Stratiformator vulcanicus: one gene and its partner. The protein of the gene in region 1 interacts with the protein of each later gene in a pairwise test. Links are inferred from orthologs where the notes say so. Each region holds a gene or a part of one and is shown on either strand. Other genes may lie near its edges. The genes, in order: Pan189_RS20865 and kdsB.

Evidence for each region.
Region 2: the proteins of Pan189_RS20865 (region 1) and kdsB interact in binary tests that used the Escherichia coli proteins (3 or more experiments, as listed by UniProt). The link is inferred for Stratiformator vulcanicus from one-to-one orthologs.

Annotation. Positions count from the first base shown.
Region 1 is NZ_CP036268.1:5,186,215-5,189,495, forward strand. The notes cover bases 159-3,118. They hold Pan189_RS20865 (TetR family transcriptional regulator C-terminal domain-containing protein), read left to right. Parts: upstream 159-1,321; coding sequence 1,322-1,915; downstream 1,916-3,118. Other genes in these bases: Pan189_RS20855 (DUF1569 domain-containing protein), read left to right, coding at 159-227; Pan189_RS20860 (REP-associated tyrosine transposase), read left to right, coding at 421-930; trxA (thioredoxin), read left to right, coding at 1,988-2,329; Pan189_RS20875 (carboxymuconolactone decarboxylase family protein), read left to right, coding at 2,436-3,005. Outside these bases: more of Pan189_RS20855, read left to right, coding at 1-158. UniProt on the Escherichia coli protein: Involved in response to both electrophiles and reactive chlorine species (RCS). Represses the transcription of the nemRA-gloA operon by binding to the NemR box.
Region 2 is NZ_CP036268.1:2,500,389-2,503,702, reverse strand. What follows is about bases 249-3,241. They hold kdsB (3-deoxy-manno-octulosonate cytidylyltransferase), read left to right. Parts: upstream 249-1,354; coding sequence 1,355-2,128; downstream 2,129-3,241. Other genes in these bases: pyrG (CTP synthase), read left to right, coding at 2,284-3,241; Pan189_RS09725 (protein kinase domain-containing protein), read left to right, coding at 249-1,188. In the rest of the region: more of Pan189_RS09725, read left to right, coding at 1-248; more of pyrG, read left to right, coding at 3,242-3,314. UniProt on the Escherichia coli protein: Activates KDO (a required 8-carbon sugar) for incorporation into bacterial lipopolysaccharide in Gram-negative bacteria.

The DNA of each region.
Region 1 (3,281 bases):
GCATGCGCCGCGGCCAGATGACCGCCCCGCAATCGGTTCCCAAGGGCGAAGTCGACGATGCGGCGGAAATCGCAGCCGCGAAAGAATTGCTCTCGCGGCTGGAAACGGCAGACTCGGTGCACCCCTCACCGCTCGCGGGCGAACTTTCTGTCGAAGAATGGAAGCGGCTGCACTGCATCCACGCCGCGCACCACCTCAGTTTTCTGGTGCCTGAAGAACAAGAATGAGTGGCACGGACAACGTCCGTATCTCGCGCTGCTTCATAGCTCGACAAGCCGCGCACGAAGTAAGCGGATCAACCCGTGCGATATCCGCTCACTTCGTGCGCGGCTTGTATTCGTTGACCTTTCTGACTTCGCTCAATGCTCTTGCGGCTGCGCCGCCCGGACGGTGTCCGGGCCACACGAGGAGTTGCTAATTATGCCGGTTTCTAGACGCATTATTGATGACCGGCTCTACGTTCACTTCGTGACGTTTTCTTGCTACCGGCGTCGGATGCTGCTCGATGCCGACCGATCGAAGCGCATCGTTCTAGGGTGTCTGCATTCCGAAATGCAGCGACAGGCGGCGAAGTGCGTGGGATTCGTGTTGATGTCGAACCATGTTCACTTTCTGCTCTGGTTCGATGTGACGGACCAGCTCTCACATTTCTTGAAGGATTGGAAGCGGAACAGTTCATCGGAGCTCGCGACGTTCCTGCGGCGGACTGAATATGGAAAGTCGATTCCTCCCAGTGACCCGATTTGGACGCCGCGGTACTACGCCTTCGAAATTGAGACCACGGGAGTGCTTGAGCAGAAGCTGAATTACATCCACGACAATCCTGTTCGGGCAGGGATGGTCTCCCGACAGGCCGATTATCGGTGGAGTTCGGCGCGCTGGTACGAACGGCGAGAGGATGTCGGTATCCCAATCTCGTGGACTGACTGAATAAATCAGAGTGGCACGGACAACGTCCGTGTCGCGCAGCGACCAGAGCACTCAGCTCACCATTTCGAGCTTGTCGGGGCGCTGACCACAATCGAAAGAGTCAGCTGAATGCTCTTGCGGCTGCGCCGCCCGGACGATGTCCGGGCCACACGAGGAATTGATTGACTGAATAGACCAGAGTGGCACGGACACCGTCCGTGTCGCGCAGCGACCAGAGCACTCAGCTCACTGTTTCGAGCTTGTCGGGGCGCTGACCATTATCGAAAAAGTCAGCTGAATGCTCCCGCGGCTGCGCCGCCGGGACGATGTCCGGGCCACACCGGCAAAAAATTATTCGAAAAGCGCCAACGTTCCAAGACGACCGGTCGTACTAGAGGCAGGAGACAAAATCATGGCACGACCCAGACTCAGTGACGACAAGCGGCGGGAATTAATCGACCGGGGAGCACAGTTGCTTCTCAGCGGCGGATTCCACGGCACGGGGCTCAAGACGCTGCTCGACGACGTCGGCGTGCCCAAGGGCTCGTTCTACAACTATTTCGAAAGCAAAGAGCACTTCGGGGCCGAGGTCATCCGTGAAGTTGGTCGACGATCGGTCGAGAAGCTGCGGGCCCAAGTCGAACGCTTTCGCGACGGCATTTCGGGCTTGCGGGCGTTCTTTCGCGAACAAATTCGGGGCTATGAAGCCAATCCCTGCCACGGCGGATGCCTTCTGGGCGCAATGGGGAACGAAATTGCGGGCGAAAGTAAGCTGTGCCGGGAAGCCCTCGCCGCTCGCTTCTGTGACTTCGAGGAGACGTTGGCCAAGGGCATCGCGAAGGCACAGGCGGCCGGCAAGGTCCGAGAAGACCTCTCCGCTGAGGTACTCGGTCGGGCGATTTTTGCCGCGTGGGAGGGCGCGTTGATCCGGATGAAAGTCGCCGGTTCGACGGCTCCGCTGACCGAGTTCGAAACCGTTTTTCTGAAAGGCTTCTTGGCAAAATAGACGAGGCATTCTTTTTTAGGTCGCATTTGTAGACGACCGGTCACTTTTTTACCTGAACGAAAGAGAGAAACCATGGCTGCCACAACTTCCAAAGCAACCAGGACATTGACCGACGAGAACTTCCAACGGGAAGTCGAGGACGCTCAGCAACCGGTGCTGGTCGACGTGTGGGCCGAGTGGTGCGGCCCCTGTCGCCTCGTCGGGCCAGTGATCGACGAGGTCGCCGAACAGTTCGCGGGCCGCGCCGTCGTCGGAAAACTCGACGCCGATGCTAATCCGCAAACGGCGGCATCGCTGAAGGTCAGCGCCCTGCCGACGGTCCTGGTCTATCGGGACGGCGAGGTCATCGATCGCATCATCGGCGTGCAGAGCAAGGACCGTTACGCGGGGGCCTTGCAAAAGGCGCTCGGCTGATCGGTACCGCCGCAGTCCGGTTTGTTTCTTCGAAGCCGGCGGCCAGTCGCCGCCGGCCTCATCCGGCTGAATTTTCACTGCAATTTCCGCCTTAAGGACTCTGACAATGGCTGATTTCATCCGACACACTCATGACACCGTTTCTGACGCCGGCCAGGCGGCCTTCCAGAAGGCCGAGCAGACGTGGGGCATGATCCCCAATCTGATTCGATTCCAAGCCGAGGCCCCGGCGGTGGCTGATGCCTACATGACGATGCACGGCATCTTTTCGAAGCAGACGTCGTTCAGCCCGACGGAGCAGCAGGTCGTCCTGATGACGTCAAACTTTGAAAACGACTGCCACTACTGCATGGCCGCTCATTCCATGATTGCTGAGAAAAACGGAATGCCGGAGGACGTGCTCCGAGCGCTTCGCGAAGCAACGCCGATTGCCGATCCGAAATTGGAGGCGCTGCGCGAGTTCAGCCGGAAAGTCGTCGTGAACCGCGGCTGGGTTGAGGAGGCAGACATCAGCGATTTCCTCGACGCCGGCTGGACCAAGCAGCAGGTGCTGGAGGTGATCCTTGGGGTCAGTTTCAAGGTCCTGAGTAACTACACCAACCACGTCGTTGAAACTCCGGTGGATAAACCCTTCGAAGGGCACGCGTGGACGAAACCGGTCGACGCGGCGGTCTAACCGTCGACTCGCCGTGGTTACGACAAACGGCAGAGGAGCCGGATCGCGACGCGCGATTCGGCTCTTGCCGTCTGAAGCGTTCCCCATTGGGAAAAAATCGGGATTGGTCGCAGATCGACCCATCAGCGATTGTGAATATGGGCTAATTTTTCAAGTGACGACCCTCGCAGAGGATTCAGCCTTCCCCCGATGCAAAGATTTCATTAACGTCCGCTGCCTTCCTGATTCTCCCCGGCGAATATCTCTTTAAACGGTTATTCCATAACGCTTTGCAAC
Region 2 (3,314 bases), 2.7 Mb from region 1 along the record:
GCTCCCGTGACCAAAAAGGGTACAGTGCATTCCAATGCAATTGATTGGTCACCCGAAGGGAACCGAATCGTGGCAGCCAGCAGAATTGGCAGGTCTTATCATCTCGGCGTAGCCACGTTGGCGGGTCATGTCGAGACGTCCGAAGATCTCGGTGGACCTGCTGAAGTCAAAGGCGTCTCCATCACAACGGATGGAAAACGCATCGCGGTCGGACTGGCCCGCGGCGGCCCCTGCGGTCTGATCGCCTCACCTATCGGCGAAGTGCAATCGTATCTGAAGTACGAGGACGAGGACGCGGCACGGCTCATTTGGAGCCCCGACGGAAAAATGCTCGCAGCGAGGCTCGGCCCCGGCACGGGCGGGTATGCGGCCCTGTTTCAAGGCACACGCCAGTTGTGGCAGTCAGTTGATAAAGGAAACGATATCCGCTGGAGTTCCGACAGCCGCTCACTCGTCATTGCGGACTTCACGGCAAGGCACGCCAAGGTTGTCGGAATCGACGGTTCATCACGCGTAATTATTCCGATGACCGACCACCATGACGACGTCATCGACTGGTCAAGTCTCGACGAGATCGCCATCTTAATTCGCAATGAAATTCGCATTTTCCGTCCCGACGGGACGCAGATTGCAACGCTCCCCAATTCGAGCCAACACCATGACTTGAAATGGTCTCGGGACGGAAAATCGATCGCCACTGGCGGATCAGGAGTTGTTACTATTCGCGAGCGTGACGGTGTTGGCTCGCGAACGCTTCGTCTCGATGAAAGCGCGCCTGCAAAAACGCTCGCTTGGAGTCGGAGCAGCAGTCGGATTGCTACAGCCACCTGGTGCGGCAACATCACCGTTTGGGACACAGAAGGCACCCGCGTCGCGACATTTCAGCACGCCGGCGACATTTCGCAAGAAGCCCTCGACTGGTTCGACGACAGTCGGCTGCTTGCCGGCGGAAAGGACGGGACGCTGCGGCTCTATAACGTGGACGAACAATCGGTCGAATGGACCTGCGTGCTCGTCCCCACGGTCGACGGCCCCGCCCGCACGTTAACGGTCGACACCGACGGCAAATTTCTCGCCTCCCGCGGCGTCAACCTCGGCAGCGAACTCGTCTACCTCGTCGAGTCCCCCGATGGCAGCCTCGAAGTCTTAAACCCCAGCCAATTCCGCCGCCGGGCGAGTGCGAACTGAAAAGCCGGGGTGGCGGAGGAGCCTTGCATCGAAGCGAAAATCGGGCATCGTTGCAGCAATATCGCTGCGGCACGACGCTCTATCGCTGTCAGCGATCAGTCTCGCTTCGGTGACACCGCGGAGTGACTCTTCGCGAGGCAACTGACCGACACAACGCGGATCAGACATGGCACAGGTTATCGCAATGATCCCCGCCCGACTGCAGTCGTCCCGATTGCCGGAGAAGTTGTTGCTGTCCGAGACCGGCAAGCCGCTGCTGCAGCACACCTGGGAGGCGGCGAGCCGGGCGGGCTGCTTCGAACGGGTGATCGTTGCGACCGACAGCGAACGTATTGCCGAGGCGGTTCGCGAATTCGGCGGCGAGGTCGAGATGACCGGTGAGCACGCCTCCGGAACCGATCGCATTGCCGAAGTCGCTAGGCGGCTCGATTTGCCGACCGACGCCGTCGTGGTCAACGTGCAGGGGGACGAGCCGGAGCTTGATCCGTCGCAGCTCGACCTGCTCGTCGAGACGCTCCGCTCGCGGCCCGATGCCCAGATGGCAACTCTCGCGACTCCGATCGAGTCGGCTGAGGACCGCGATTCGCCATCGTGCGTGAAAGTCGTCATGACGCAAGATGGCACAGCTTTGTACTTCAGCCGGGCAATGATTCCCTTTGTGCGCGACGAAGAACCGGACGAACTGCTGAAAGCAAATTCGCCGTGGAAGCTGCACATCGGCGTGTACGCCTATCGGGCCGATTTTCTGCTGAAATTGGCCGATGCCTCGCCCTCTCCGCTGGAGCAATTGGAGAAGCTGGAACAACTCCGCGCTTTGGAATTGGGCGGGCGCATCGTCGTGGCGGAAGTCCGGCACCCGGCGATTGGCATCGACACCGCGGAAGATTATGCTCGCTTCGCCCGGCGGGTTCGGTATCAGCGAGAGGGCGAGGGGGAGTGAGGGCGAAGGGGCGGAAACGGACACGCGCCGGCCTTCTTTTCACTCGTCACGCTGCGAAGTCCGTCTGAGACGACGACTCGCGGTGAAGCCCACTCGTACGAATGCCCGCTCGCAATGACGTACATACCTTCCGACGGATTCCACTCAGCCAAAGCATGACCAAACACATCTTCGTGACCGGCGGCGTCGTTAGTTCGCTCGGAAAGGGGCTGACCAGCGCCTCGATCGGCCTGTTGCTCGAGCGACGCGGGCTCTCCGTCCGGATGCAGAAGCTCGATCCCTACATCAACGTCGATCCCGGCACGATGAGCCCCTACCAGCACGGGGAGGTTTACGTCCTCGACGACGGCTCGGAGACCGACCTCGATTTGGGACACTACGAGCGGTTCACCAACAGCCCCCTGACCCGCGAATCGAACTACACGACCGGGCAGATCTACAAGAAGGTGATCGACAAGGAACGTCGCGGCGAATATCTGGGCCGCACCGTGCAGGTCGTCCCGCATGTGACCGACGAGATCAAATCGATGATCTTCAATCTGGCCGGGCCGGATGTCGATGTGGTCATCACCGAACTGGGCGGCACGATCGGCGACATCGAGGGGCTGCCGTTCCTCGAAGCCATCCGGCAGGTGCCGCTCGACATCGGGCGAGATAACTGTCTGTTCATTCATCTGACTCTCGTGCCGTACTTGAAGGCGGCACGGGAAGCGAAGACCAAACCGACGCAGCACAGCGTCGGGCAGCTCCGCCAGATCGGCATTCAGCCCGACATCCTCATCGTCCGCTGCGAGAAGCCGATCCCGCGGGAGCACACCGACAAGATCGCGCTGTTCTGCAACGTCGAAAAGCAGTCGGTGATCGTCGAGGTCGACAAAGAATTTTCGATCTACGAGGTCCCGCTGAGCCTCGCCGAGGACAACCTCGATCAGCTCATCGTCAACAAGCTGCGGATGAATGCCGGTCGACTGTTGATCGAAGAGTGGCAGGAGTTAATCAATCGAATCCGAAACCCCGAGCACGAAATCACGATCGGCGTCGTGGGCAAATACATCGATCATCGCGATGCTTACAAGTCGATTTACGAGTCACTCGACCACGCCGGCTTTTCGCACCTGACTCGCGTGAGCATCAAACGCGTTGAGGCCGAGGAACTGGAGCGAGACGGCGCCGACGCCCACCTGCA